Regions from separate parts of the Zoogloea sp. GW822-FHT05C07 genome, predicted to be linked through region 1. Evidence: riboswitches for the same ligand, from Rfam matches in the RefSeq annotation. Region 1 holds a riboswitch; the other holds the start of a gene.
What was found. Region 1 has a riboswitch for S-adenosylhomocysteine ahead of ahcY (adenosylhomocysteinase). Riboswitches for the same ligand answer to the same signal wherever they lie in the genome.

Region 1 (14,863 bases):
ACCTGGCCCATCAGCCCGGCCTGCGCACCCTCCACCGCCCGGCCAACCTGGAGGACGTGTTCCTCAAGCTCACCGGCCGCGAACTGCGCGACTGAACGCCCATGGATAAACCGTCCGGCCGCCGCGGCCACTTTGCTCCGCCACGCCTGTCCCTGCGCTTCGCCGCGGTGTGGCGGCGCAACTTCCTGGTCTGGAAGAAGCTCGCCCTGCCGTCCATCGTCGGCAACCTGGCCGACCCGGTGATCTACATGCTGGGCCTCGGCTACGGCCTCGGCATGCTGGTGCCGCAGGTCGAGGGCGTGTCCTACATCGCCTTCCTGGCCGGCGGCACGCTGTGCTACTCGACGATGAACGCCGCCACCTTCGAAGCGCTGTACTCCGGCTTCTCGCGCATGCACGTGCAGAAGACCTGGGAAGCCATCATGAACGCCCCGATCGCCCTCGACGACATCGTCGCCGCCGAGCTGGTGTGGGCCGCCAGCAAGGCCACCCTGGCCGGCACGGCGATCCTCGCGGTGATCGCTGCCTTCGGCTTCACCGCCTCGCCGCTGGCGCTGGCGGCGATCCCGGTGGTATTCCTCACCGGCCTGTGCTTCGCCGCCCTCGGCCTGATCATGACCGCGCTGGCGCCGAGCTACGACTTCTTCATGTACTACTTCACTCTCTTCATCACGCCGATGACGCTGCTGTCCGGCGTGTTCTTCCCGCAGAGCCAGCTGCCCGCCGCGGTACGCAGCATTGCCGACGCGCTGCCCCTCAGCCACGCTGTCAGCCTCGCCCGGCCGCTGCTGCTCGGACAGGTGCCGCAGAACATCGCGCTGCACGCCGGCATGCTGGCCGCCGTCACCGTCGCCGCCTTCTGGCTGGCCCTGGCGCTGACGCGCCGCAGGCTACTGAAGTGAAAACCCTATGAGCACCACCGACGACACCCTGCTGGTCCTCACCAACCTGCCCGACGCGGCCGCGGCCAACACCCTCGCCGCGCTGCTGATCGAGCGCCGCCTGGCCGCCTGCGTGAACATCCTGGCCCCATGCACCTCGGTCTATCGCTGGCAGGGCGCCGTCGAAACGGCCAGCGAAGTGCCGCTGCTGATCAAGACCACCTGCGCCCGCTACGCCGAGCTGCAGGCCGCCGTGCAGGAAGCCCATCCCTACGAACTTCCCGAGCTGATCGCAGTCCCTGTCACTGACGGTCTGCCCGGCTACCTGGCCTGGGTCGCCGCCGAAACGCAGGCTGCCACCTGAACGCCTCTGGCGCCTTCAACAGCCCGGGCGCCATTTCTTGATCCATTCGCGGGGCGGCCCGGCCGTGCTGCCCCTACACTGCCGGCCATGATCCGAATCCGCACCTTCCTGCTGCCCCTGCTGCTCTTCACGCTGTCCCTGCTCGGCAACCTCGCCCGCGCCGCCGAAGAGCCGCTGCCGGTCGAACAGGCCTTCCGCGTCTCCGCCCGCGCGGTGGACGACCACACCGTCGAAGTGCGCTTCCAGATCGCCGACGGCTACTACCTGTACCGCCACCGCTTCAAGTTCCAGGCCGAAGGCGTGACCTTCGGCGAAGCAGCCATCCCGCCCGGCAAGCCGAAGAAGGACGATGCCTTCGGGCAGGTGGAGATCTACCGCCACGAACTGGTCGTCCCGGTGCCCATCGTCGCCGGCAAGCCGCCCTTCGAGCTGGAAGTCAGCAGCCAGGGCTGCGCCGACATGGGCATCTGCTACCCGCCGCAGAAGCAGAGCTTCACCATCGCCGCAGCCGGCGCCGACAGCGGGTCCGGCGGCTTCCTGGCCCGCGCGCTGGGCAAGGGCGACGCGCCCGCCGCCAGCGCAGCGCCTGCCTCTGCCGCCCCGGACGGCCACGACGAATCTGGCCGCATCGCCCGCCTGCTGTCCGGCGGCAGCACTGCCACCATCCTGCTCAGCTTCTTCGGCTTCGGCCTGCTGCTGGCGCTGACGCCTTGCGTGTTCCCGATGATCCCGATCCTGTCCGGCATCATCGTCGGCCATGGGCATGCGATCACCAAGAGCCGCGCCTTCGGCCTGTCCAGCCTGTACGTGCTCGGCATGGCCCTCACCTACGCGGCCGCTGGCGTCGCCGCCGGGCTGTCCGGCACGCTGCTGTCCGCCGCCCTGCAGAACCCCTGGGTGCTCGGCGCCTTCTCGCTGATCTTCATCGTGCTGGCCGGCTCCATGTTCGGCTTCTACGAACTGCAGCTCCCCATCGCGCTGCAGAGCCGCCTGTCCGACACCGTCAACCACCAGAGCGGCTCGCCCGGCGGCATCCTGCTGATGGGCGCCCTGTCGGCGCTGATCGTCGGCCCCTGCGTCGCCGCGCCGCTGGCCGGCGCGCTGCTCTACATCGCCAAGACCGGCAACGCCGCGCTCGGCGGCGCCGCGCTGTTCATCATGGCCTTGGGCATGGGGGCCCCGCTGCTGCTCGTCGGCGTGCTGGCTCGCAGCGCGCTGCCCAAGCCAGGCCCGTGGATGGAAGGGGTTAAGCGCGCCTTCGGCGTGATGCTGCTGGGCGTCGCCATCTGGCTGGTCACGCCGGTGCTGCCGAGCGTCGTACCGATGCTGGCCTGGGCCGGCCTGCTGGTGTTCTCGGCGATCTACCTGCACGCCCTCGACCCGTTGCCGCCCCACGCCAGCGGCTGGCAGCGTTTCTGGAAAGGCTTCGGCGTGCTCGCGCTGATCGCCGGCGCGGCGCTGTTCATCGGCGCGATGGCCGGCTCCCGCGATCCGCTGCAGCCCCTCGCCATCCTGCGCGCCCAGGCCGCCGGTGCCCCCGCCGCAGCCGAAACCAGGTTCCAGCGCGTCGCCTCGGTGGAGGAACTCGACCAGGTTCTCAAGACCGCCACCCGCCCGGTGATGCTCGACTTCTATGCGGACTGGTGCATCTCCTGCAAGGAGATGGAGCGCTTCACCTTCGCCGACCCGGCCGTCGCCAAGCGCCTGGCCGGCTTCCAGCTCGTGCAGGCCGACGTCACCGCCAACAACGACGCCGACAAGGCGCTGCTGAAGCGCTTCAATCTCTTTGGCCCGCCCGGCATCATCTTCTTCAAGCCCGGCGGCGAAGAACGCCAGGACCTGCGCGTGATCGGCTTCCAGGAAGCGGAAGTCTTCGCCAAGGTCCTCGACGCAGCCCACTAGGAGCGCGGCAAAATTCTCAAGAGAATCAGCGTCGATCCGCTATAATCGCCGACCTGAATCGAGGAGCGCTGCAAGACTGCCGGGTGCAAGGCCCGCCGTCCCAGGCTCGATGTCGGTGTCGCGAGGTCTTTCTCTCCGCCACCTGCAACCGCGCTCACCCGTCCATGCTTGTTTGCAAACCCGTGCCGGGCACGGGGAGACGCGGTGAGCCATCATCCCGAGCCACGCGTAGTCCCTTCCCGGCCACATGTTCGAGGAATTCTCATGAACGCTGTGGCTGAAAAGTTCACCGATTTCGTTATTGCCGACCTGTCCCTGGCCGACTGGGGCCGCAAGGAAATCCGCATCGCCGAAACCGAGATGCCCGGCCTGATGGCCATCCGCGACGAGTTCGCCGCGGCCCAGCCCCTGAAGGGCGCGCGCATCACCGGCTCCCTGCACATGACCATCCAGACCGCGGTGCTGATCGAGACGCTGACCGCTCTCGGCGCCGAAGTGCGCTGGGCCTCGTGCAACATCTTCTCGACCCAGGACCACGCCGCCGCCGCCATCGCCGCGCAGGCCATCCCGGTGTTCGCCGTCAAGGGCGAATCGCTGGCCGACTACTGGGACTACACCCACCGCATCTTCGAGTGGGCCGACGGCGGCTACTCCAACATGATCCTCGACGACGGCGGCGACGCGACCCTGCTGCTGCACCTGGGCGCCCGTGCCGAGAAGGATCTGTCCGTCATCGCCAAGCCCTCGTCCGAAGAAGAGACCATCCTCTTCGCCGCCATCAAGGCCAAGCTGGCCGTCGATCCGACCTGGTACTCCGTGCGCCTGGCCGCCATCAAGGGCGTCACCGAGGAAACCACCACCGGCGTGCATCGCCTGTACCAGATGCACCAGCGCGGCGAACTCAAGTTCCCGGCCATCAACGTCAATGACTCGGTCACCAAGTCCAAGTTCGACAACCTGTACGGCTGCCGCGAATCGCTGGTGGACGGCATCAAGCGCGCCACCGACGTGATGGTCGCCGGCAAGGTCGCCGTGGTCGCCGGTTACGGCGACGTGGGCAAGGGCTCCGCCCAGGCCCTGCGCGCCCTCTCCGCCCAGGTGTGGGTCACCGAGATCGACCCGATCTGCGCGCTGCAGGCCGCCATGGAAGGCTACCGCGTGGTCACCATGGAATACGCCGCCGACAAGGCCGACATCTTCGTCACCACCACCGGTAACTTCCACGTCATCACGCACGACCACATGGCCGCCATGAAGGACCAGGCCATCGTCTGCAACATCGGCCACTTCGACAACGAGATCGACGTCGCCTCCATCGAGAAGTACCAGTGGGAAGAGATCAAGCCCCAGGTCGACCACGTGATCTTCCCGGACGGCAAGCGCATCATCCTGCTCGCCAAGGGCCGCCTGGTTAACCTCGGCTGCGGCACCGGCCATCCGTCCTACGTGATGTCCAGCTCCTTCGCCAACCAGACCATCGCCCAGATCGAGCTGTACACCCGTACCGCCGACTACCCGGTGGGCGTGTACACGCTGCCCAAGCATCTGGACGAGAAGGTTGCCCGCCTGCAGCTCAAGAAGCTCAACGCCCAGCTCACCGAGCTGACCGACGAGCAGGCTGCCTACATCGGCGTGTCCAAGACCGGCCCGTACAAGGCCGAGCACTACCGCTACTAAGAGCTGGCCCCTGCCTGCCGGCGCCGCTGCGCCGGCAGGCCCGCGAGGAAATCCCGTGCCGAACAAGACTCCCTTCTCCATCGAATTCTTCCCGCCCCAGACCCTGGAAGGCGTCGAGAAGCTGCGCGCCACCCGTGCCCAGCTGGCCGTGCTGCAGCCCGAGTTCTTCTCGGTCACCTTCGGTGCCGGCGGCTCCACCCAGGCGCGCACCTTCGAGACGGTGTTCGAGATCCAGCGTGAAGGCCACCAGGCCGCGCCGCACCTGTCGTGCATCGGCTCCACCCGCAGCCACATCCGCGAGATCCTGCTGCGCTACAAGGCCGAAGGCATCCGCCGCATCGTCGCGCTGCGCGGCGACCTGCCCTCCGGCGTCGGTGATCCGGGCGAGCTGCGCTACGCCAACGAGCTGGTCGAATTCATCCGCGCCGAGACCGGCGACCACTTCCGCATCGAAGTCGCCGCCTACCCGGAATACCACCCCCAGGCGCGCACCCCGCAGGACGACCTGCAGGCCTTCAAGCGCAAGGTGGATGCCGGCGCCGACTCGGCGATCACCCAGTACTTCTACAACCTCGACGCTTACCTGCACTTCCGCACCGAGTGCGAGCGCCTCGGCGTCAGCGTGCCCATCGTGCCGGGCATCATGCCGATCGTCTCGTTCTCCAAGCTGGCGCGCTTTTCCGACGCCTGCGGCGCCGAGATCCCGCGCTGGATGCGCCGCAAGTTCGAAGCCTTCGGCGACGACTCGGAATCCATCAAGGCCTTCGGCCTCGACGTGGTCAGCGAGCTGTGCGCCAAGCTGATCGAAGCCGGCGCCCCCGGCCTGCACTTCTACAGCATGAACCAGGCCGCCCCCACCATCGCCCTGTGCGAACGGCTGGGCATCGGCCAGGTCAACAACAAGCAGGGCTGAACGCCATGCGCGATCCCTACGAAGTCCTCGGCGTCGCGCCGAGCGCCTCGGCGGAAGTCATCAAGACCGCCTACCGCAAGGCGGCGCGCCTCTACCACCCGGACCGCAACCCCGATCCGGGCGCCGCGGCGCGCTTTCGCGACATCCAGGCGGCCTACGATCTGCTTGCCGATGAGGCCAAGCGCCGCGACTACGACGCCCTGCGTCAACGCAACCTCATCGACGATCCGCTGCAGGAGGCCACATCCCTGTGGGCCTCGTACATTGAAAAGGTAATTTCTTGACCTCGTTTTACTTCGAAGACATTTTCGAGCGCTACGCCAGTGAAATCGACGACCTGCGCACCGACTCGGAAGGCAAGGACGTGCTCAAGAAGCGCGTCCGCGAGAAGCACAGCGAATTCCCCTTCCTGCTCTCGATGATCGACACCGCCCCCGAGATGGTGGCCTCCGCCCTCCACGGCGCCTTCCGTTTCACCTCGGGCAAAGCCTTGCACGCCGTATCGCAAAGCGAACCCGGCGACGGCCTCTTCCCGGCCTGGGACGAACTCGCCGAATCCCTCGACATCGCCCCGTGGGCCCAGCCGCTCATCGCCCAGAGCCTCAAGCAGGCCGGCGGCGCCGACTTCCTCGTCACCGCCGCGGTGCTCGAATGGATGCTCGGCAGCGGCGCCATTGCCCGTGCCGCCGCCCCCAGCACCAGCGATGAAGACGAAGACAGCGACGACCTCGGCGAAGCCGGCGAAGAGTGGCTGTCCGAGCAAGGCTTCGACGCCGTCGACCGTTAATCGAAAGGTTTTCTCCCCATGTCTGAGCTTGTCATCAAGCAAACCCATGCCTTGATCCAGGCCGGCGAAATCGCCGAAGCCGAAGCCAATCTCGCCGTCATCGCCGAACAGGAAGGCGACCACGCCCTGGTGGCGGTGCTCGACGAGATGGCCCCCAAGGACGTGCTGGCCGTCATGCGCGAATTCGACGCCAGCAAGGAATCGGTCATCAACCTGCTGGTCAGCCCCGAGCAGTTCGTCCAGGCCATCCTCCTCGAACGCCAGTACGGCGAGCCCCTCGAGAAGTACGTGCCGCGCCTGCGCAACACCATGAACGCCGTCATGCACCGCACCGGCCCGTCCTGCGCCGAAGTGCTGGAATGCCTCGCCGAGCACGACGAAGGCGTGCGCCTGCTGGCCGACTACTTCATCGACCACTACGACTCCCTGCTCGCCCTCGCCTTCCACGGCGTGTTCGAACAGGAGATCGACGCAGAAAAGGCCTTCGCCCCCAAGTCCGCCATCACCTGGGACGCCGAGCGCGTGGACGAGCTCGACCAGGGCCTGGAGATCGGTGACGCGATCGAGATGGTGCGCGTGCGCATGTCCCGCTCCGAAGTGGCCGACAGCGACTGGATGGAAACCGCCTGGGTGCTGCGCCACGAGTTCCAGGACACCTTCGAGCTGCTGGTCATCGAGATCCAGGACCGCCTCCAGCGCGCCGCCGAAGCCGCCCGCCTGCCGGCCGAATCCGAACCGGGCGTACCGCGCCTGGAAGAGGACGACGAAGAATCCGCGATCTGATCCGACGCCCATGTCCATCGATACCGCTCTCGCCACCGTCGACACCAGCCCCTATTTCGAACGGGTGCTGCGCCACGCGCTGAAGAACCACCACGTAGATGCCGGCCGCCTGGACGGCATCCACAAGGAAGGTGCCAAGGGCATTGTGCAGTTGGCGGCCTACTTCGGTACCGCCAACCTGCGCCCCGAACTGGAAATGGCCCGCAACCGGCTGGTGACCCTCGTCGGCCTGGCCCTCGAAGCGGAATCCGGTGGACGCATGGACGTCGCCACCCAACTGCTGCGCGACAAGACGCTGCTGGCCCTCTCCAAGGCCGGCGCCGACCGCCTGCGCAAGCTCCACGCCCTGCCCAGCGAGCGCCTGCTGGCCGGCCCCGAGGTGTTGCGCGAGAACGAGAAAGACTTTCTCGACAAGCACACCTCGGTCACGCCGATCACCTTCTCGCGCTACCTCGCCGAACGGCGCGCCCGCGAGCAGCACCAGCACCACATCGAGCTGGCCTACTGGCTGGCTGGCAAGTTCGGCGTGAGCCGCGACGACGCCACCGAATGGCACGTGTTCAGCGAATCGGTGATCAACAGCGCGCTGCTGATCCTGCTCAGCGAACGCAAGCCCGCCGGCTTCTTCAGCGTCGACCGCTTCATGAAGCTGCACGAAGCCGCGCTCAAGAAACGCAGCCCCGCCTTCCCGACCCTCGACGCCTGGCTGGAGGACGCCCCCGCCCACCTGCGCAGCCTGATGGAGAAGGAGAAGGAACGCTTCATCGCCAAGGTGCTGCCGGTGATCCGCGAAGTGCCCGCCACCGAGCTCTACCGCAACCAGGACCGCTTCTCCGGGCTGTTCTTCTTCGACACCAGCTCCGTCGACGAGATCACCCACCACGACAAGGCCCGCGCCGAAGAATGGCAGCACATCACCGGCCGCCAGGGCGACCACACCGACGTGCAGTGTGGCGTGCTGCTGATGATCGCCACCGGCGTCGAACCGACCCGCAGCCTGCGCAAGAAGGACGCCCTGCAGATCTGGGACAACTTCCGCGACAAGGGCTTCGACGAACAGGCCGTCGCCCACTTCATCGAAAACGTCGTCCCCTTCGAATACCAGGCCGACGTGCGCCGCATGTGGCTCGAAGACCTCGGCCCCGAAGCCCGCATGCAGCTCGACCAGCACGACGAGGGCGACGTCCTCGACTACCTGCAGGACACCTGCCGCGCCAGCTGGAAAAAACGCGGCTGACCCCCGGCATCGCGCCAAAACCATGACACCCCCATATCCGCAAGGCATCGCTTGCGGATAAAATCGCGCCTCCAACAATCGAGAGCCGGCAACAGATCGGCTCCGTCACCCTGTTCATGGAGACTGTCATGGGATTTCCCGCCCGGGTCCTGCCGGCCCTGACCACGCTGATCGGCAGCCTGCTGATTGCCAGCACCCCGCTGCACGCCGCCCCCGAAGCCTCTGTCGCGAGCGACACCATCCGCATCGGCCAGAGCGCCGCCCTCAGCGGCCCGCTGGCCGAGCTCGGCACCGAACTGCGCGACGGCGCCGACGCCTACCTCAAGTGGATCAACAGCAAGGGCGGCATCCACGGCAAGAAGATAGAACTCGTCAGCGACGACGACGCCTACGTGCCCGAACGCGCCGTGCAGAACGTCAAGAAGCAGCTCGACAACGACAAGGTGCTGGCCTTCCTCGGCATCATGGGCACCGCCAACTACTGGGCCGTCATGCCCCTGCTCGACGAACGCAAGGTGCCCTCCGTCGCCCCCTACACCGGCTCCGACGACCTGCGCAACCAGACCTCCCCCTACACCTTCTGGGTGCGCGCCAGCTACGGCGACGAAGCCGAGAAGATCGTCCGCCAGCTCACCACCACCGGCGTCACCCGCATCGCCGTTTTCTACCAGAACGATACCCTCGGCATCTCCGGCGTGGATGGCGTCACCAAGGCCCTGCGCAGGCGCAACCTGACCATTGCCGCCAAAGGCGCCTTCGACAAGAACACCCTCGACATCGCCCCCGCCGTGCGCAGCATCACCGCCGCCGACCCGCAGGCGGTGATCATGTTCAGCACATACAAGGCCACCGCCAACTTCGTCCGCAAGCTCAAGCAGGGCGGCAGCACCGCCCAGCTATTCGCCGTCTCCGTCGTCGGCGTCAAAGCCCTCGCCAACGAACTCGGCCCCGACGCCACCGGCATCGCCATCTCCCAGGTCATGCCCTACCCCGGCAACGCCGCGCTGCCGCTGGTGCGCGAATTCGAAGCCCTCCCCAAGCCCTTGCAACCCAAAGCCGGCCTCACCTACACCACGCTGGAAGGCTTCATCGCCGCCAAGGTCCTCGTCGAAGGCCTGCGCCGCGCCGGCCCCCAACCCACCCGCGAAAAACTCACCACCGCCCTCGAAAGCCTGCGCAACTACGACGCCGGCGGCTACACCCTCGACTTCGGCCCCGGCAAACGCCAGGGCTCCCACTTCGCCGAAGTCACCATCCTCGGCAGCGGCGGCAAGCTGCTGCACTAAGCGCGCAGCAGACACCAAGGGAGCCCGGAGGCCAAGGCCAACCGCGCTGAATCCTTCGAGCCCCTGAAACGCAAAAGTCAGAAGCGCCGTCACAATCACGACACAAATCTATTGCACAATCCGGCCCACGCATGGTAGGGTGCGCCACCAATTCACCAAGAAGCCCACCACCAACCGGGGCTTTTCGTGAATTTCAATAGCGCCTATCGCGCAAGCAGCGGCAACCCTCCCATCCAGACGCAGCGTTCCGAATTTGCCAGCCATGGCGCCAACGGAACGCCCGGATGCGAAGCCTTCCCCTTCTTGAAAACAAACCGGCGGACGAGCCATAGCGCGTCATCGCGTTTGGCACCGGCAAGCACTGCGTACCCACGACATCACGGGCAATCGGATTTGCTCGGTCGTGACGTCGCACTCCTGGGGTACGCCTCAAGACACGGTAGGCCTTGTCTTATTAAATTCATCCTGCATGGCACGCGCCATCTCAAAAAATAAAACTATGCACAACACCACACCCATCACTGTAGGCCGCTTCCGCGTTTCCCCCATGACGAAGCAAGACTCCGACGGCGGCTTTGCCGCATCGGTGTCCATCCACTCGGGCAGAGGCACATCCACCACGACCCGGATCATGCGTTTCAAACCCAGCTTCACGAGTCAAACCGCTGCCCTGCATTACGCCTCGACCGAAGGCGTCGCCTGGGCCCTTCAGAACTAACAGCAAGCCAACACACGATGGAATGCAAGAGCCGGCCAGCAAGGCTCTGGCAGCGCTCTTCGTCATGGCTGCGGCCCGTATGATGTCGATCATGGGTACCGCCACACCTTGAGCCCACCCACCTCCCGCACGCACAGCACGAAAAAGTCCGATCTTCCGAGCAAGATCTGCGCATGCTGCGGCAGGCCATTCCTGTGGCGAAAAGAATGGGCGTCAGTCTGGGCAGAGGTCAAATATTGCTCCGATAAAGCATCTCGCAACCCGGAAGTCATTTCTTGACCATGCGAAATGACTTCATCCATCTCATAAAAGTGTTCTGAGCCACCCGAATAAATTTCGGCACCTCCAGAACATTTATCTCGCATCACTGAATCCTCTTCGCCACCTCGCGAATGTTCTTCGCCTACCCGCGAAGTTCAATCGCCCCCCGCCGAACTCACTTCCGGGCTTCCGAGTGCATCACTTCACAGCCCAAAATGCATACGCCATCGTAGTGTATCGGGCATAGACAGCGTCTCCAGCTTCTTGCCCACCACACACACGCCATGGCCAACCCCACCAAAGTCCGCATGTCGCCGCAACATCTCAGGGCCGACGAAGACACCTACCGCGCCCTCAAAGGCATCCCCCACTACCAGCCGTACAAGGACGGCTACAGCTTCCCTGCCGTCAGCGCCGCCTACGAGCGCCTGAACGCCGCCCACGAAGCCGAGCTCCACGCCCGCAACACCCACGCCGCCACCCGCGACGCCCTCATCGCCGCGCAGCACGAATTCCACGAACTGATCCTCGGCGTGAAAAACCAGGTCAAGGCCATCTACGGCCCGGATTCGGACGAACTGGCGGCGCTGGGGTTGAAGAAGAAGTCGGAGAAGAAGGGGCGGGGGAAGGCGTCCGGCAAATCCGCAAATGAAGTAACCGTCGGTCGCAACAGTTGATACCCGGAGAATCCCCATGTCGATGATTGGAAATTTCCTAGCGTTACCCCAAACCGAACTGGATGCGCTATACGCTAATCCTGAGTCCGTTCCTATGGTCCTCTATGAAACGCAAGCATCTGAAACTGTTGATCTCGATAAGGCGTGGCACGGAATCCACTTCATGCTGACAGGAGAGCAATACGGCGGGGCTGGACCGCTTGCCCAAGTCATCATGGGTGGCATACCAATCGGCGAAGAAGATGTTGGTTACGGCCCCGCCAGGGGAATGTCTGCATCTGATGTCAAAGAAGTAGCAGTTGCACTTGGCCAAATATCGGAAACCGACTTTCGAGCTAGATTTGATCCAACTGCGTTGAGCAACGCCGATATCTATCCTCGGATTTGGGAAGATGGCGACGGCGCCTTGGACTACATTACAGATAACTTTCTTGAAGCCAAACGCTTTTACGAAATGGCTGCAGAAAGAGAATTGGCCGCAATTCTCTTCATCAACTGAACATCTCTAAGCTTTTGCATTTTCCTCACACGGACATATTGAAATCTCGCGCTGAACTCCAAGCATCCAGCGCGAGACAATATCAATCGACAACCTCTACCTCCTTGCATCATCAGTGCGTTCAGCACATTGCCAATTCGCGGACTTCTGGTGGCGGTACAATACGATGGCATATCCATTGCCTGTACCTCCCTAAAAGGAAACGCGCTTGTAGATGGGCTTGGTGGAATGGGCCTGTGCAAGCTTGTCATCGGGCATCTCCACCTCCCACAACTAAACGGAGGGCGGAGCAATGGCTCCTAATATCCGCCTAGGGACCAAGGAGAAACGTATGCCATTCACACCATTCCATTTCGGCCCCGGCGCAGTCCTTCATGCTCTGGCGCCACGCCGCGTCAGCTTTCTCGCCTTCTGCGCAGCCAATGTGGTGGTCGATATCGAGCCGCTGTATTACATGCTCACCCGCCAGTATCCGCTGCACCGCTTCTTCCATACCTTCATTGGGGTGTCCTTCGCGATAGGGCTGACGGTGGCCTTGTTTATCGGGCTGTTGAAAGCAAGTACCAAGGTCCGTTTCATTCCCAACCTGTTCGGCTGGAAGTCGCTCACCCCACTCCCCGTCATCGTCGGCGCCGTGCTTGGTGGCTATACCCACATCGTGCTGGATGGCCTGATGCACGGTGACATCCAGCCACTGGCGCCATTCAGTTCCGCCAATCCCTTTCAGGGGCTGGTATCGCTGGCTGCGTTGCATCGGTTCTGCATCTATGCAGGCGTGTTCGGACTGGCCGTGGTGGCGATACGCAGACTAACGCATCGCCGACGGACACAACCCATTCGCCCGTGAATGGCCAGCCCCTGTGCCCCGGTTCACAGACCGGATCATTACGGGAACATACAATGATGCCGAAAACATCCCCATCGACTCCGAGAAGAGAAACATGAAACGCGTCCTTGTTCCCGCAATTGTTCTGGTCGGCGCCATTGGCGTGCTGAGTGGCTGTGCGACCGAAGATTCCCGCAGCCTTGCCGTTGCCAAATCCGCGTCGGCGGCGCGGCCTTATAGTGGCGTGCGCAATCCCATTTCCGTGGGCAAGTTCGACAATCGCTCCACGTTCATGCGCGGCATTTTCACCGACGGGGTGGACCGCCTCGGTAGCCAGGCCAAGACGATCCTGATCGGGCATCTCCAGCAGAGCAACCGCTTCAATGTGCTGGACCGCGACAACATGAGCGAGATCAAGCAGGAGGCGGCGCTGAGCAAGACGACGCAGACCTTGAAGGGCGCGCGTTTCGTCATTACCGGTGATGTCACCGAATTCGGCCGGAAGGAAGTTGGCGATCACCAGTTGTTCGGCATCCTGGGGCGCGGCAAGCAGCAGATCGCCTATGCCAAAGTGACACTGAATGTAGTGGATGTGCAGACCGCTGAAGTCGTTTATTCGGCCCAGGGCGCTGGTGAATACAGTCTGTCCAACCGGGAGGTGATCGGTTTCGGCGGCACGGCCAGTTATGACTCGACCCTCAACGGCAAGGTGCTCGATCTGGCGATACGCGAGGCGGTGGACAGCCTCGTGGGCGGCATTGAAAGCGGCGCGTGGCGCCCCGTCAATTGATCCGCGCCGACGCCCTCGCCATGTATCGCTTTTGCAGAAATGGTTTGCTGGCCGCAGCAGTGCTGTCCGCCACCCTGACGACGGGCTGCGCCAACCGTCCGCAATCCGTCTATTACTGGGGCGACTATCAGCCCCAGGTCTACACCTATTTCAAGGGGGAAAAGGGGCCGGAGGATCAGATCCAGGCCCTGGAAGCGACGCGTGAAAAAGCCGCGGCCCAGGGCAAGCCCCTGCCCCCCGGCTTTCAGGCGCATCTGGCGATGCTGTACGGTCAGAGCGGGCGCACCGATCGCATGAAACAGAACCTCGAAGCAGAGAAGCAGCAGTTTCCGGAAAGCACAACGTTCATGGATTTCCTGCTGAAGAAGGTCTCCCCCTGACGGTCCGTCGAGGCACACGATGAAAGAGAAATACGCCATGAAATGGACCACCCTGCTTGCCGCCGCCTTGCTGCTGGGCGGCTGTGCGACGCAAGGCAAGAAATACGACTACTCGGCTTTCCAGCAAAGCCGGCCGGCCTCCATCCTCGTCCTTCCGCCCCTCAACGGTTCGCCGGACATCGGCGCAACCTACAGCCTGTGGTCGCAGACGACGCTCCCGCTGGCCGAGTCGGGCTATTACGTGCTCCCAGTGACGCTGGTCGACGAGGCCTTCCGGCAAAACGGCCTGACGGCGCCCGCCGACATCCACGAGATTGCCATCGACAAACTGCGCCAGATCTTCGGCGCGGATGCGGCGCTGTATATCAACGTCAAGCAATACGGCACGTCCTATATGGTGGTGTCGAGCGAGACGCGGGTGACAGCAAACGGCAAGCTGGTGGATCTGCGTTCCGGGGCAACCCTGTGGGAAGGCAGCGCAACGGCGTCCACCAGCGAGACCGACAATAACTCCGGCGGTGGCATTGTCGGTTTGCTGGTCAAGGCCATCATTTCCCAGATCGGCGACACCCTTTCCAACCGGGGACACGCTATTGCCGGCATCACCAGCAGCCGTCTGCTCTCGGCTGGGCAACCGAATGGAATTCTTTATGGACCCCGTTCTCCAAAGTATCTGAAGGACGGCTCGCCGACGCCTTGAGCGCCGGATGGGACAATCAGGCGGGGCGCTCAGCAAAGCCAACAGCAAGCTCCCCGCAAGAAATGCGAAAGACCAGCGAAAGACATTGCAGAGCATCGATGTCGAAGGGCTTTACACGCCACTTCAAGCTTTCACCCACATCTGCAGGAAATTTCTGATTAATTAATCATCTAATCGCGTCA
Region 2 (14,863 bases), 1.2 Mb from region 1:
CAGCACCTGGGTCGCCGCCATCCAGCCCCGCCGGCGGCCGAGCAGCGGCAGCGCGTAGCGGTCGAGGAAAGGCGACCAGACGAACTTCCAGGTGTAGGGAAACTGGATCAGCGCAAAGGCGCCGATGGCCTTCAGCGACAGCCCCTCGGTCTTCAGCCAGGCCGGGATGAGGTTGAGCAGCAGGTACAGCGGCAGCCCGGAAGAAAAGCCGGTCAGCACGCAAATCAGCATGCGGCGGTTGGCAAGGGCACGCCAGGGGGATTCGGTCATGGGAGGCACGGCTTGGAACGGACCGTGAATGATAACAATCGGTTACTTGCTTCCGTTGATGCGGCGCCGAAAAATGCACCCATGCAAGACAGAAGAACAACAGGAGGCAGCATGCATCAGGTCAGCGTCGTTTTGCGGACCGACCGGGAATACGAATTCACCGTGCACGCCGACGAGACGGCCGGGCTCACAGGCGAAGCCGCGCGGGCCTGGCTGATGGCGGAGTTCGAGGCGCTGGAATGTACGCCCAGCAACCCGATGGGCAAGGTGCTGATCCTCGACGTGATCCTCAACGTTGCCAAGTATGCCGGGGAGGCGCGCTTTGCCCAGGGGGGCGACTGGGCGCGGCGCTTCGCGGCCTGCGTCGGCATGGCCCTCGACCGGCCAGCCGTACGTGTAGACGTACCGGCCTTCGTGGTCGGCTGAAGCGCCCGCTCGAGCGTCCTAGTTGCCCGTCGCTACGACGGCTTCGGCGGCGGCACACACCTCGGCGCGATTGCGCCCATCCCGCTTGGCCTGGTAGAGATTGGCATCGGCGTTGCGGAACAGCAAGGCCAGGCGGCCTTCCGCGCGCTCCACGTAGGCCCCGCCCACCGACAGCGTCACGATGCCCCAGTCCGCATTGAGCGCATGGGGAATCGCTAGTTGGCGCACGGACTCGAGCAGCTGCTCGGCGACATGCAAGTAATCCGTCTCGGAGCACCGGGGCAGCAGCACCGCAAACTCTTCCCCACCGTAGCGGGCGACGAACGCATCCCGGCTCAGTTCACTGGCGATGGTGCGCTCGACGACGCCCGCCATCGCAGCAGCAATCGCCCGCAAGCAATCGTCACCGGCCTGGTGGCCGTAGTGGTCGTTGTAGCGCTTGAAGTTGTCCACGTCGATCAGCAGCAGGCCGAAGGGCGAGCCGCACAGCTGGGCCTCGTCCCACTGGTGGTCGAGGCGCAGATCCATGTAGCGGCGGTTGTAGATGCCGGTCAGGCCGTCCTGGTGAGCCAGGGCCTCCAGCTTGTGGTTGGCCTCAAAGAGCTGCTTGCGCAGGCCGGCAATGCGCGCCATGGCCTTCATCTTGGCCTGCAGCACCGCCTCGGGCACCGTCTTGGCGATGAAATCATCGCCGCCGGCCTCGATGGCCGTGACCAGGTTCTCCGGGGTATCGGAAGCGGTGAGGAAGATGATCGGCGTCCACGCCCAGTCCTGCTTGGCTTCCAGCGCACGGATCCGTTCGGCCGCCACGAAGCCGTTCATCACCGGCATTTCCACATCCATCAGCACCAGGTCCGGCGGACAGCAACAGAAACGCTCGACCCCCTGCTCGCCGTTCTCGGCCTGCGTCACCTCGTGACCAAGAAGGGTCAGGCGGGCAGCCATCACGGCAGACACCGCGCGCGAATCATCCACCAGCAGAATCCGCATCGTGCACTCTCTCGATTTCTTTATATCGAAAGTAATAGTAGCGCAGTCCACGGGAGAAGTCGGCCTTCCTGCACAGCAGGTAACAAGCTGACCCGGAACTTGGGACAGATCAAGGTTTTGCGCCCCGGGCAGGACGACACTGCCGGCATGGACATCGCCCCCGAAACCTCCCCCGCCACCCCGGCCGCCGCACCGCCGGGGGACTTGGCGATCTGGTTCTTCATCCTCGCCGAGCTGCTCGCCTTCGGCGTGTTCTTCGCCGCCTACGCCTTCGGCCGCGCGCACAACGTCGAGCTGTTCAACGAGATGCAGAAGACGCTGAACCGCGAAGCCGGGGCCGTCAACACCGTGCTGCTGATCACCGCCAGCTGGTGCGTGGCGCGCGCCGTCGAGGCGGTCGGACGCAGCCGTTCGGCCACCGGCGCACGCTGGCTGCTCGCCGGCATCGCGTGCGGTGGCGGCTTCCTGGTGGTAAAGGGTTTCGAATACGCCGACAAGTTCAGCGCCGGCATCAACTTGTCCACCAACACCTTCTACATGTTCTACCTGTCGCTGACCTTCTTCCACTTCATGCACGTGATCCTCGGCCTGGTGATCCTCGTCGCGCTGTGGGTGAAGACCCGCCAGGGCGCCTACGGCCCGGCCGACATGAACGGCATCGAGAGCGGCGCGGCCTACTGGCACATGGTGGACCTGGTGTGGATCGTCCTCTTCCCCCTCGTCTATGTGATGCGATGAACACCCGTCACCTCAACTCCGTCTGGGTCGTGCTGATGCTCGCCACGCTGGGCACGCTGGGTATCGGCGAGTTCGGCGCCCGCCTCGGGCTCGCCGGCCCGCTGGCGATGGCCGCGCTGCTGGCCATCTGCTTCGTCAAGGGCCGCCTCGTGGTGCTCGACTTCATGGGCCTGCGCGGGGTCAAATTCTTCTGGCGCAGCCTGCTGCTCGGCTGGCTGCTGCTCGTTTCGGCGCTGATCGCCATCGCCTACTGGATCGCCCTCAAATGAACGCACCGCTGCCCACCGAAATCCCCTTCTACGAAGCCGCCGGCAACGAGATCACGGTCTTCGAGCAGGCCTGGAAGAATCGCCTGCCGCTGCTCATCAAGGGCCCCACCGGCGTCGGCAAGACCCGATTCGTGGCCCACATGGCGGCCCTCCTGGGCCTGCCGCTGTACACCGTGGCCTGCCACGACGACCTCACCGCCGCCGATCTGGTCGGCCGCCACCTGCTCGGCGACGGCCAAACGGTGTGGTGCGACGGCCCGCTGACCCGCGCGGTGCGCGAAGGCGGCATCTGCTACCTGGACGAAGTGGTGGAAGCCCGCCGCGACACCACGGTGGTGATCCACCCGCTGGCCGACGACCGCCGCACGCTGCCCATCGAGCGCACCGGCGAAGTGCTGCACGCGCCGGAGCGCTTCATGCTGGTGATGTCCTACAACCCGGGCTACCAGAATTTCCTCAAGGGCCTCAAGCCGTCCACGCGCCAGCGCTTCGTCAGCCTGCGCTTCGACTTCCCGGCGGCCAGCCGCGAGGAGACCATCCTCGTCGGCGAGACCGCCTGCGATCCGCTACTGGCCCGCCAGCTCGTCTCCATCGCCCAGCGCCTGCGCAGCCTGAAGGACGTGGACCTGGAAGAAGTCGTGTCCACGCGCCTGCTGGTCTACGCCGCCAAGCTCGTCAAGGTCGGCCTCGACCCGGTGGACGCCTGCCGCTCGGCACTGGTGGAAAGCCTCACCGACGACGAGGACGTGGCGGACGCGCTGCTGGAAGTGGTGAAGGCGACCTTCGGGCGCTGAGCCCAACGGGCCGCCAGCGCTTTTCTTGCAGCGCGCAGCCCCCTTTCATTCCCCGACAAGCGAGCCCGGACGCCTCAGCGCCCCTTCTCCGGCGGCCAGGCGGGAATCCGCCAGCCCCGGCCCACGGCCAGCAGACGCAGGCCGGTGATGGTGCAGATGCTGGTCAGCGTGGACAGCTGCGGCGTCACATCCAGTGCATGCAGGCCGAGGAACAGGCTGCAGCCGATGAAGGCGCACAGGGTATAGGGCCGGTGGTCGTGGAAGACCTTCGGAATCTCGTTGCACAGCACGTCGCGCAGCACCCCGCCGAACACCGCGGTGATGGCCCCCATCAGCACCGCGACGATGCCCGGCATGCCCGCCGCCAGCGCCACCGACGCACCGGAAATGGCGAACAGGCCCAGCCCGCAGGCATCGGCGGCCTCCATCAGCGTGTCGGTCAGTTGCAGCCGGCGCGCGCGCAGCAGCAGCGGCGTGATCAACGTCATCCCCAGCACCAGCCACACGTATTCCTGATGCTGCACCCAGAACAGCGGGCGGCGGTCGAGCAAGATGTCGCGCAGCGTGCCACCGCCGAAGGCGCTGACGAAGGTCACCGAGAACACCCCAACGACGTCCATGCGCTTACGCGTGGCCTCGATGAGGCCCGACAGCGCGAAGGCGATGGTCGCGGCGATTTCGATGGCGGTGAGGAGCAGTTCAATCTTCATGGCGAAAGCGGGCGCCTGTATCCGGCGCCCTGAAAAGCGCGGAGGGCGGCCGCAGCCGCCCTCCAATCTAGACCGTTTTGCGCGGTCAGCGTATTACAGCAGCGGCGCCAGCCACTTGCGGGCTTCGTCCACCGTCATACCGGTACGCGCCGCCCAGTCGGCCAGCTGATCCTGGCCGATCTTGCTGACCGCGAAGTAGTAGCTGTCCGGATGGGCGAAGTAGAAGCCGCTGACCGCCGCCGCCGGCGTCATCGCGAAGCTCTCGGTGAGGCCCATGCCGGTGTTGGCCGGGGCGTCGAGCAGCGTGAACAGGTCGCCCTTGACGGTGTGGTCCGGGCAGGCCGGGTAGCCCGGCGCCGGACGGATGCCGCGGTAGGCTTCCTTGATCAGCTCGTCGCAGTTCAGCGTCTCGGCCGGCGCGTAGGCCCACAGCTCCTTGCGCACCTTGGCGTGCAGCCATTCGGCGGCGGCCTCGGCGAAGCGGTCGGCCAGCGCCTTCAGCATGATCGCGTGGTAGTCGTCGTGGGTGCGCTCGTAGGCGGCCAGGCGGCCCTCGATGCCGAGGCCGGCGGTCACCGCGAAGGCGCCCACATAGTCGGCCACGCCGCTGCCCTTGCCGGCCACGAAGTCGGCCAGGCAGTAGTTGGGCTTGCCGGCCGGGCGCTCGTGCTGCTGGCGCAGGCCGCGCCACGTCATCTGCACCTGGCTGCGGGACTCGTCGGCGTAGATCTCGATGTCGTCGCCCACCGCATTGGCGGGGAACAGGCCGACCACCGCCCGGGCCTTGACCCACGGATTGGTGTCCTGCTCGGCGACCATGCGGGCCAGCATCACTTCGGCGTCGGACTTCAGCTCGCGAGCGGTTTCGCCGACGATCTCGTCATGGAGGATCTTCGGGTAGCTGCCGGCCAGGTCCCAGGTCTGGAAGAACGGGCCCCAGTCGATGTAATCCACCAGCTCGGCGAGGTCGATGTCGAAGGCCTGCACGCCCAGCTGGGCCGGCTTGGCCGGCACGTAGGCCGGGTCAGCGTTCCACTTGAAGGCGTTGGCGCGGGCATCGGAAAGCTTCACCATCGCCACGCCCTTCTTGCCGGCGTGCTGGGCGCGGATCTTCTCGTAGTCGGCGGCCACTTCGGCGGCGTAGCTGGCGCTCTGCCCTTCGGACAGCAGGCTGGTGACCACGCCGACCGCGCGGGACGCGTCGGGCACGTAGATCACCGGCTGGTCGTAGTGCGGGGCGATTTTGATCGCGGTGTGGGCGCGGCTGGTGGTGGCGCCGCCGATCAGCAGCGGCACGTCGAAGCCCTGGCGCTTCATCTCGGACGCCACGTGGCTCATCTCTTCCAGCGACGGGGTGATCAGGCCGGACAGGCCGATGGCCTGGGCGCCATGCTCCTTCGCCGCGGCGAGGATCTTGTCGCAGGGCACCATCACGCCCAGGTCGACGATGTCGTAGCCGTTGCAGCCGAGCACCACGCCGACGATGTTCTTGCCGATGTCGTGCACGTCGCCCTTCACCGTGGCGATGACGATCTTGCCCTTGCTGCGGGCGCCGGTGCGGGCCTTTTCCTCCTCGATGTAGGGGATCAGGTGGGCCACCGCCTGCTTCATCACGCGGGCCGATTTGACCACCTGGGGCAGGAACATCTTGCCGGCGCCGAACAGGTCGCCAACCACGTTCATGCCGGCCATCAGCGGGCCTTCGATGACGGACAGCGGCGGCTTGCCTTCGGCGGCCAGCTTGGCGCGCACTTCCTCGGTGTCGGCGACGACGAAGTCGGTGATGCCCTTCACCAACGCATGGGACAGGCGCGCCTCGACGGGCTGCTCGCGCCACGACAGGTCGGGGCCGGAATCCTTGGCCTTGCCTTCCTTGACGGTCTGCGCGAACTCAACCAGCGCCTCGCCGGCGCCCGGGTGGCGATTGAGCACCACGTCCTCGACCTTGGCGCGCAGCTCCGCCTCCAGGTCGTCATAGACGCCGAGCATGCCGGCGTTGACGATGCCCATGCTCATGCCGGCCTTGATGGCGTGGTAAAGGAACACCGTGTGGATCGCCTCGCGCACCGGGTCGTTGCCGCGGAAGCTGAAGCTCACGTTGGACACGCCACCACTGATCTTGGCGTAGGGCAGGTTCTCGCGGATCCACGCCACGGCGTTGATGAAGTCCACCGCGTAGTTGTCGTGCTCCTCGATGCCGGTAGCGATGGCGAAGATGTTCGGGTCGAAGATGATGTCTTCCGGCGGAAAACCGATGCTGGTCAGCTGCGCGTAGGCCTTGGCGCAGATCTCGGTCTTGCGGGCGAAGGTGTCGGCCTGGCCCTTTTCGTCGAAGGCCATCACGATCACCGCCGCGCCGTACTGGCGGCACAGGCGCGCCTGGCGCAGGAACTCGGCCTCGCCCTCCTTCATGGAGATGGAGTTGACCACGCCCTTGCCCTGGATGCACTTGAGGCCGGCCTCGATGACGCTCCACTTGGAGGAGTCGAGCATGATCGGCACGCGGGAGATGTCCGGCTCGGAGGCGATCAGCTTGAGGAACTTCTCCATAGCGGCCAGCGAATCCAGCATGGCCTCGTCCATGTTGATGTCGATGACCTGGGCGCCGTTTTCCACCTGCTGGCGGGCCACCGCCAGCGCGTCGTCGAAGCGGCCTTCGAGGATCATGCGGGCAAAGGCGCGCGAGCCGGTGACGTTGGTGCGCTCGCCGACGTTCACGAACAGCGATTCCGGGCCGACGTTGAAGGGCTCCAGGCCGGACAGGCGCAGCTTCTTCTCGATGTGCGGGATGCTGCGCGGGGTGACCAGCGCCACCGCCTCGGCAATCGCCTTGATATGCGCCGGCGAGGTGCCGCAGCAGCCGCCGACGATGTTCACCAGGCCGGAGCGCGCCCATTCGACGATCTCGGAGGCCAGCTGCTCCGGTGTCTCGTCGTAGCCGGTGGGCGACAGCGGATTGGGCAGGCCAGCGTTGGGGTGGGCGGACACGAAGGTGTCGCAAACGGTGGACAGCTCATCCACGTACTGGCGCAGCTCCTTGGCACCCAGCGCACAGTTCAGGCCGAAGCTGATCGGCTGGGCGTGGCTGAGGGAGTTCCAGAAGGCCTCGGCGGTCTGACCGGACAGGGTGCGGCCGGAGGCGTCGGTGATGGTGCCGGAGATCATCACCGGCACGCGCTGCTTGATGTCGGCGAACAGCTTCTCGACGGCGAAAACGGCCGCCTTGGCGTTCAGCGTGTCGAAGATGGTCTCGATCAGCAGGATGTCGGCGCCGCCTTCGAGCAAGCCCTTGGCCGAGTCGTAGTAGTCATCGACCAGCGCATCGAAGCTGATGTTGCGGAAACCCGGATCGTTCACGTCCGGCGAGATCGACAGGGTGCGCGAGGTGGGGCCTACCACGCCGGCGCAGAAACGCGGCTTGGCCGGGTTGGCGGCGGTGAATTCATCGCACAGCTCACGCACCAGGCGGGCGCCTTCCACATTCAGCTCGTAGGCCACGTCGCCCAGCCCGTATTCGGCCTGGGACACGCGGGTGGCGTTGAAGGTGCAGGTCTCGATGATGTCCGCACCGGCTTCCAGGTAGGCCCGGTGGATGCCGCCGACCACGTCCGGGCGGGTCAGCACCAGCAGGTCGTTGTTGCCCTTCAGGTCCTTGGGATGATCGGCGAAGCGCTGGCCGCGGTAGTCGGCCTCACCGAGCTTGTGCTGCTGGATCATCGTGCCCATCGCCCCGTCGAGGATCAGGATGCGATGGGTCAGGGCGGACTGGAGTTCAGCTGTGCGGTCGGCTTGCATGGATCTACCTCGGTACGGATTTTGTCAGCCGGGAGGGACGCGCGCTGCAGCGGCACAAAAGCGAACGGCGCGGCAAACCCGGCTGGAAGGTTTGCGAGCGCCGTTGATGATTGCCGAGCCTGGCCCACGGGTTTCGCAGGTCGCAACGCTCCTCGGCAAGGGGCGGATTTTACGGGGTTTTCAGTCCATCTGCCAAGATCGGGCAGCGTTCAGGCGGCGACAGCGGCGAGCAATTCGCGGGCGTCATCCCGCCACCAGCCGAGGGCCGCGTAAAAGCCTTCCCATACGCAGCCGTTGCAGCCGCGCCCGCAGCAGGTGGTCGGCGCCGGAGGCGGATTGCGATGCGCCAGCCCGGCCGCGTCCAGCAGGTCGCGGATCGCGGCAACCTGCGCATCGGCCTCGGCAAGGTTGGTGGGGCGACGGGTGAAGGGATCGGCAAACGCAGTCATGGCGGCAGCTCCGGCGGGGCCGCGACGATAGCACGACGACGCGGCACGGAGGGGCACCAACGGTCGATGGATTCCCCCGCCGCGCTGGACTAGATTCAAGACTGCGATCGGCTGCGATGCCCGCCGGGTATCGAGCCCACCGACAGGAGCGTTCCGATGCCCCGACAGATCACCAGCAAGCGCCCCAAGACCGCCTCCCACCCCCGCCAGCAGAGTGAAGGGACGGCGCCCCCCGACCACCCGTACGACGTGTTCGTCTCCCATCAGGCCGGCGACATCGAGCTGGCCCACGACCTGTACCGGCACATCCGCGACACGCTGGGCTACGAGGCCTACCTCGATGAACAGGACAGCGCGCCCGAGATGGATCCCGACACCGTCGATGCGATTACGGCCGAGCGCTTGCGCAAGATCATGCGCCGTGCCGCCAGCCTGATCCTGGTGATCGGGCCGAACACCGGGCGGTCGCGCTGGATGCCATGGGAACTGGGCTTTTTCGACGGCCGGCAAAGCTCCCAGCGGATCGGCATCTATCTGGCGGAGGGCGCGCAACTGCCCGGCCAGCAGGAGTACCTGGGAATCTACCCGAAGGTGCTGCACAAGGCCGACGTGCGCCACTTCCTGGCCGAAGCCACGATGGACGCCGCCGCCCTCGACAGCGTCACACCGGACCTGCTGGAACGCCATCTGCACCATCTGCAGCGCGCCCCGTTCGATTACTGGCTGTCCCTGCTCCAATGGCAGTTCGGCTTCCTTGGAAATCTGCTCGCCGACCACCCTACCACCGGGATGGCCGGCGACTTCCAGCCGGAGGACCGGCCCGAAGTCCTGCAGGCCAATCCCTGGCTGGCCGCGCTGCGCCTGTGGCAGGACCAGCTGGCGACGGCCCGTCTCAACCTGTGGGAAGCGAGCCGGCAGGGCAAGCCCCAGCCGCTGACCTTTCCCGCCTTCGACGCGCTTCCCTGGTTGCCGCAGGGCTTGGGCACCACCCCGGGCCCCGCCGCCGTCACCGTGCAGCACGGCCGGCGTTAGCGCCAGACGGAGCGGAACAGGCCTCCGGCGAACGCATTCCCGAGAGTCCCGAGAGCAGCGACGCAGGCGAATGAGCACCTTCCCCACCTGCGATTAGCCGGTTTTGCCCTCTTGCGGCAACGCAGGGGGAGGATAATGCCGTCATGTCCCCCCCGCTCCCTCCCTGGCTCGAAGCCTTCCGCGCCCAGCTCGGCGCGGAGCTCGTCGAAACCCATATCTCCTGGCTGCTGCTGGCCGACGGCTTTGCGTGGAAGCTGAAGAAGCCGGTCATCCTGCCCTTTCTCGACTACGGTTCGGCAGCGCGGCGGCAGTTCTTCTGCCAGGAGGAGCTGCGCCTCAACCGGCGCTTCGCGCCCGAGCTCTACCTGGGCCTGGAGGCGGTCGGCGACAGCGGCGAATGGGCGGTGAAGATGCGCCGCTTTCCCGAGAGCCAGCGCCTCGATCATGTATGTGCCCGCAGCGCGCTGACGCCGGACCATCTGTCGGCCCTTGCCCGCGTCGTGCATGCCTTCCACCGCGCCGCGGCGACGGCACCCGCCGGCAGCCGCTTCGGCGAGCCGGCTCAGCTCCGCACCCCGGCCATCGACAACTTCAGCGCCATCCGCGGCTTGCGGCCGGATGCGGCGCCACGCATCGACCGACTGGAAGCGTGGACCGAGGCCGAGTTCGCGCGTATCGCTCCGCGGATGGCCACCCGCAAGGCGGCCGGCCGGGTGCGCGAATGCCATGGCGACCTGCACCTGGGCAACCTGGTGCTGCTGCACGGCGACGTGGTCCCCTTCGACTGCATCGAGTTCAACGACGACTTCCGCTGGATCGACGTGGCCTCCGAGCTGGCCTTCACCTACGTGGACCTGCTCGACCACCGCCGGCCAGATCTGGCCGCATGGCTGCTCAACGAATGGCTGACCGAGTCCGGCGATTTCGACGCGGTGCCGGTACTGCGCTTCTACGCGGTGTACAAGGCGATGGTGCGCGCCAAGGTCGCCGCCTTCGCCGGCCAGCCCGACACCACCGACGACTATCTGGCCCAGGCCGAGCGCCTGAGCGCCGCGCCGCGCCCACGGCTGGTGATCACCCACGGCCTGTCGGGCTCCGGCAAGAGCAGCCTCAGCGCCGAACTCCTGCGCGCCGATCCCTACGCCGCCACGCTGCGCCTGCGCTCCGACGTGGAACGCAAGCGCCTGTACAACCTGCCGCCACTGGCCAGCAGCCGCTCCTGCGTGGCCGGCGGCATCTACACGCCGGAGGCAACCCGCCGTACCTACGCGCGCCTGACCGAGCTGGCCGGCCAGATGCTGGACGCCGGCTGGTCGGTGATCGTCGATGCGGCCTTTCTGAAGCGCAGCGAGCGCCAGTCCTTTGCCGAGCTGGCGCAAGGGCACGATGCCGATTTCGCGATCCTCGCCTGCACGGCACCCGTGGACGAGCTGCGCCGCCGCCTGCAAGCCCGCCGCAACGATCCTTCCGAAGCCACCGTCGAAGTGCTCGAACGGCAGCTGGAGTGGATCGAGGAACTGGACGCGGACGAGCAGGCCCGCGTCATCCCGCCGCCTCAGCGCAGGGAGCCGACGTAGCGCTCGGTCGGGTGGGTGGAATTGGGCCGCGATGAGCGCAGCCGATCGAGGAGGCCTCGGGCCACCGGGTCGTTGGCCGCGTCGCCATCCGCTGGCGCCTCCTCCAGCTCCATGGCAACCGTCAGCCGCGCGGCCAGGTCGGCCAATTCGGGATTGCCGGCCTCCCGGGCCAGGCGCACGATCTCCCGCGCGTAGTCCTTGTTTACCCGCATGTATTCCACGTCGGTGATGCGGTTGCTGACCCTGCGCATCAGCAGGTGGATGCGGCCCAGCAGGCCGTAGATGACGGTATCGGACTCCATGGCGATTCCTTTCCGGTTCCGTTGAAAATCAGTTGATCAGGCGTGGCTGATGGTTTCGCCGTGCTCGACGAGATCGAGGCCTTCCACCTCGGTCCGTTCGTCCACGCGCAGCCCCACCAGGCGGTCGATGAGCTGCAGCACGCAGAAAGTGGCGGCTCCGCTGTAGGCCAGCGTGGCGGCAATGCCCGCCAACTGGGCCAGCACATCGCCCCGCACGCCACCGATGGCCGGCGAGGCCAGCCAACCGGTGAGCAGCGCACCGAGAATGCCGCCGACCCCGTGGATGCCAAAGGCATCCAGCGCGTCGTCGTAACCGAGCATGCGTTTCAGCGCGGTGGCACCCAGGTAGCAGCCGACACCGGCGACGAGGCCGATCAGCACTGCCGCCTGCGGCGTGACGTAGCCGGAAGCCGGCGTCACCGCCACCAACCCGCCGACTGCGCCGGACACCAGACCGAGGGCGCTCGGCCGACCGCGCATCAACCACTCGGCACCCATCCAGGACACCGCTGCTGTCGCCGCCGCCAGCTGGGTGACCAGCATCGCCATGCCGGCCCGGCTGTCGGCAGCCAGCGCCGAACCGGCGTTGAAGCCGAACCAGCCGACCCACAGCAAGGCCGCGCCGGTCAGCGTCAGGGCCAGGTTGTAGGGCGTCATGGCCTGCCGGCCGAAACCTTCGCGCGGCCCCAACACCACAGCGCAGACCAAGCCGGCCACGCCGGCGTTGATGTGCACCACGGTCCCGCCGGCGTAATCGAGCGCCCCCAGCTTCGCCAGCCAGCCGCCCGGCGCCCACACCCAGTGGGCCACCGGCGCATACACCAGCACCGACCACAGGGCGGCGAACAGCAATACCGCCGAGAACTTCATGCGCTCCGCGAAAGCGCCCGGCACCAGGGCGGTGGTGATGATCGCGAAGGTCAGCTGGAACATCGCAAACACGGATTCGGGGATGCCGGCGCCCTCGACGCCAGCCTGGCCATCCAGTTGCAGGCCGTCGAGGAACAGCCGGTCGAGTCCGCCCAGCCAGGCCGAACCGGGACGCAGCGCCAGGCTGTAACCGACGAGGCTCCAGGTCAGCGTCACCACCGCGGCGATCGCCACGCTCTGGCTCATGGTGGACAGCACATTGCGGCGGCGGACCATGCCGCCGTAGAACAGCGCCACGCCGGGCAGGGTCATCAACAGCACCAGCGCGCTGGCGGTCAGCATCCAGGCGGTGTTGCCACCATCCGGTTGACCCGGCGATGCGGCCAGTGCGGCACCGGAAAACAGCAGGGAAAAGAATGGCACCGCGGCAAGGCGCGCCAGGACGGACGGGGCAGAACTCTTCGGCATGGACACTTTCAGCAGACAGGGCGCCCGAGTGGCGCATGTGCACATGCAGCAAATCCTGTGCCGGGCCGGATTCACCGAAAAGCCGGTGTTTTTGCCCGTCTCGCGCCCCCCGATCGCCCACTCATCCGACATGAAGCACCGGCCTGGTGCAAGCTGCTGGCATCGGACCAACACTTGCTCAAGATGGGCGCCACAAATGCACAAAGCCCGGCCGGAGCCGGGCTTTGTGCATTACTGCATCAGCAAGCGAAGGATCAGGCCGCCTTGGCCTTCTCGCTACCGCCGACGAAGAAGCTGACAATGTAGAGCAGCAGACCGATCAGGAAGATCACGCCGGTGCCTTCACGCAGCCAGTAGAAGATCGAGATCTGGTCCTGGGCTGCCATGAACGGGATCGGGGTGCTGCTGTAACGCTGCAGCCACACCTGCAGGATGCCCGCCGCGGTGAGGAACAGGGTGATGAACACCATCGCCACGGTCATCAGCCAGAAGGCCCACATCTCCAGCACCTGGGAACGCTCGCTGTTGGCGGCGCGACCACGCAGGATCGGCATCGCGTAGCTGATGATGGTGAGAACAACCATCGCGTAGGCACCGTAGAAGGCCATGTGACCGTGGGCAGCGGTGATCTGCGTGCCGTGGGTGTAGTAGTTCACCGGAGCCAGGGTGTGCAGGAACCCCCACACGCCGGCGCCGAGGAAGGACATCACACCGGTGCCCAGGGCCCACAGGGTGGCGGCCTTGTTCGGGTGCTCGCGGCGGCGGCGGTTCACCATGTTGAAGGCGAACACGGTCATCGCGAAGAACGGGATCGGCTCCAGCGCGGAGAACACGGAACCCCACCACTGCCAGTATTCCGGCGTACCGATCCAGAAATAGTGGTGGCCGGTACCGATGATGCCGGTGACCAGGGTCATGGTGATGATCACATACAGCCACTTCTCGATCACTTCGCGGTCGACGCCGGTCACCTTGATCAGCACGAAGGCCAGCAGGGAGCCGAGGATCAGTTCCCAGACGCCTTCGACCCAAAGGTGCACGACCCACCACCAGAAGTACTTGTCGAGCACCAGGTTGGACGGGTTGTAGAAGGAGAACAGGAAGAATACCGCCAGGCCCCACAAGCCCATCATCAGCACCAAGCTGATCGAGGTCTTGCGGCCCTTCAGCATGGTCATCGTGAGATTGAACAGGAACACCAGGGCGACGACCACGATGCCGACCTTGGTGATCAGCGGTTGTTCAAGGAACTCCCGCCCCATCGTCTCGAGGATGTCGTTGCCGGTGTAGTGCGCCAGAGCGGCGTAGGGCACCAGCAGGTAGCCGAGGATGGTGGCCGCGCCAGCGATGAGGAAGACCCAGAACATCGCGATCGCCAGCTTCGGCGAATACAGCTCGGTCTCGGTTTCCTCCGGGATCATGTAGTAGGCCGCGCCCATGAAGCCGAACAGCAGCCAGACGATCAGCAGGTTGGTGTGGACCATCCGGGCCACGTTGAACGGGATGGCGGGGAACAGGAAGTCCCCGATGACGTACTGCAGACCCATGATCAGGCCGAACAGCACCTGACCGAGGAACAACCCGATGGCCGCGATGAAGTATGGCTTCGCGACCGACTGGGAGGAATATTGCATGGTGATGGCTCCTTTCAGATCGGCGATCAGCCTTCGATGTTGGGCGGCCAGTTGGCGGTGTTGATTTCCGACGAGTACTTCAGGAATTCGACGAGGTCGTTGAGTTGCTGTTCCGTCAGGTGGAAATTGGGCATCTGGCGGCGGCCCGGCGCACCGGTGGGCTGGGACTGGATCCACGCCTTGATGAACTCGGGGCCGCGACGCTTGTAGACGTTGCCCAGTTCGGGGGCGAAGTAGGCGCCCTCACCCATCAGGGTGTGGCAGCCGATGCAGTTGTTGGTCTCCCACACTTTCTTGCCCGCCACGACGGCCGGCGTGAGATTGGCGTGGTTATCCCGCTTGGGAATGGTCTGCATCGAATCGAAGGTCAGCGCGAGGAACAGGAGCGCAAAAAACACGGTGCCCCCGTAAAAAATGTTACGCGCCATGGATTTTGTGAATGTCCCGCTCATGGAACCTCCCTGGATGGCTTCGCTGCACGGCGCAGCTTGGGCCGGATATTCCGGATCGCGGGGGTTGGCGTCCTTGACTCGGGTCAA

Region 2: linked by a shared signal. The riboswitch ahead of metH (methionine synthase) and the one ahead of ahcY (adenosylhomocysteinase) in region 1 are both predicted to bind S-adenosylhomocysteine.

What each region holds. Positions count from the first base shown of each region.
Region 1 is NZ_CM179510.1:2,876,718-2,891,580, reverse strand. It holds gene AC3QL2_RS13560 (ATP-binding cassette domain-containing protein) at 1-95, shown strand, start outside; gene AC3QL2_RS13555 (ABC transporter permease) at 102-902, shown strand; gene cutA (divalent-cation tolerance protein CutA) at 910-1,245, shown strand; gene dsbD (protein-disulfide reductase DsbD) at 1,333-3,147, shown strand; S-adenosyl-L-homocysteine riboswitch at 3,202-3,310, shown strand; gene ahcY (adenosylhomocysteinase) at 3,412-4,824, shown strand; gene metF (methylenetetrahydrofolate reductase [NAD(P)H]) at 4,880-5,737, shown strand; gene AC3QL2_RS13530 (DnaJ domain-containing protein) at 5,743-6,021, shown strand; gene AC3QL2_RS13525 (hypothetical protein) at 6,018-6,524, shown strand; gene AC3QL2_RS13520 (hypothetical protein) at 6,543-7,307, shown strand; gene AC3QL2_RS13515 (hypothetical protein) at 7,318-8,544, shown strand; gene AC3QL2_RS13510 (ABC transporter substrate-binding protein) at 8,673-9,830, shown strand; gene AC3QL2_RS13505 (DUF2256 domain-containing protein) at 10,657-10,827, shown strand; gene AC3QL2_RS13500 (hypothetical protein) at 11,118-11,486, shown strand; gene AC3QL2_RS13495 (YfbM family protein) at 11,503-11,985, shown strand; gene AC3QL2_RS13490 (hypothetical protein) at 12,317-12,832, shown strand; gene AC3QL2_RS13485 (CsgG/HfaB family protein) at 12,927-13,601, shown strand; gene AC3QL2_RS13480 (DUF4810 domain-containing protein) at 13,598-13,981, shown strand; gene AC3QL2_RS13475 (DUF799 domain-containing protein) at 14,019-14,681, shown strand.
Region 2 is NZ_CM179510.1:1,718,395-1,733,257, forward strand. It holds gene AC3QL2_RS08185 (AmpG family muropeptide MFS transporter) at 1-270, opposite strand, end outside; gene AC3QL2_RS08190 (hypothetical protein) at 382-696, shown strand; gene AC3QL2_RS08195 (diguanylate cyclase domain-containing protein) at 715-1,686, opposite strand; gene AC3QL2_RS08200 (cytochrome c oxidase subunit 3 family protein) at 1,834-2,424, shown strand; gene AC3QL2_RS08205 (cytochrome C oxidase subunit IV family protein) at 2,421-2,693, shown strand; gene AC3QL2_RS08210 (CbbQ/NirQ/NorQ/GpvN family protein) at 2,690-3,487, shown strand; gene AC3QL2_RS08215 (trimeric intracellular cation channel family protein) at 3,562-4,197, opposite strand; gene metH (methionine synthase) at 4,291-7,992, opposite strand; S-adenosyl-L-homocysteine riboswitch at 8,081-8,152, opposite strand; gene AC3QL2_RS08225 (oxidoreductase-like domain-containing protein) at 8,202-8,441, opposite strand; gene AC3QL2_RS08230 (toll/interleukin-1 receptor domain-containing protein) at 8,598-9,473, shown strand; gene AC3QL2_RS08235 (bifunctional aminoglycoside phosphotransferase/ATP-binding protein) at 9,617-11,050, shown strand; gene AC3QL2_RS08240 (hypothetical protein) at 11,029-11,352, opposite strand; gene AC3QL2_RS08245 (ammonium transporter) at 11,389-12,690, opposite strand; gene AC3QL2_RS08250 (cbb3-type cytochrome c oxidase subunit I) at 12,945-14,324, opposite strand; gene AC3QL2_RS08255 (c-type cytochrome) at 14,351-14,776, opposite strand.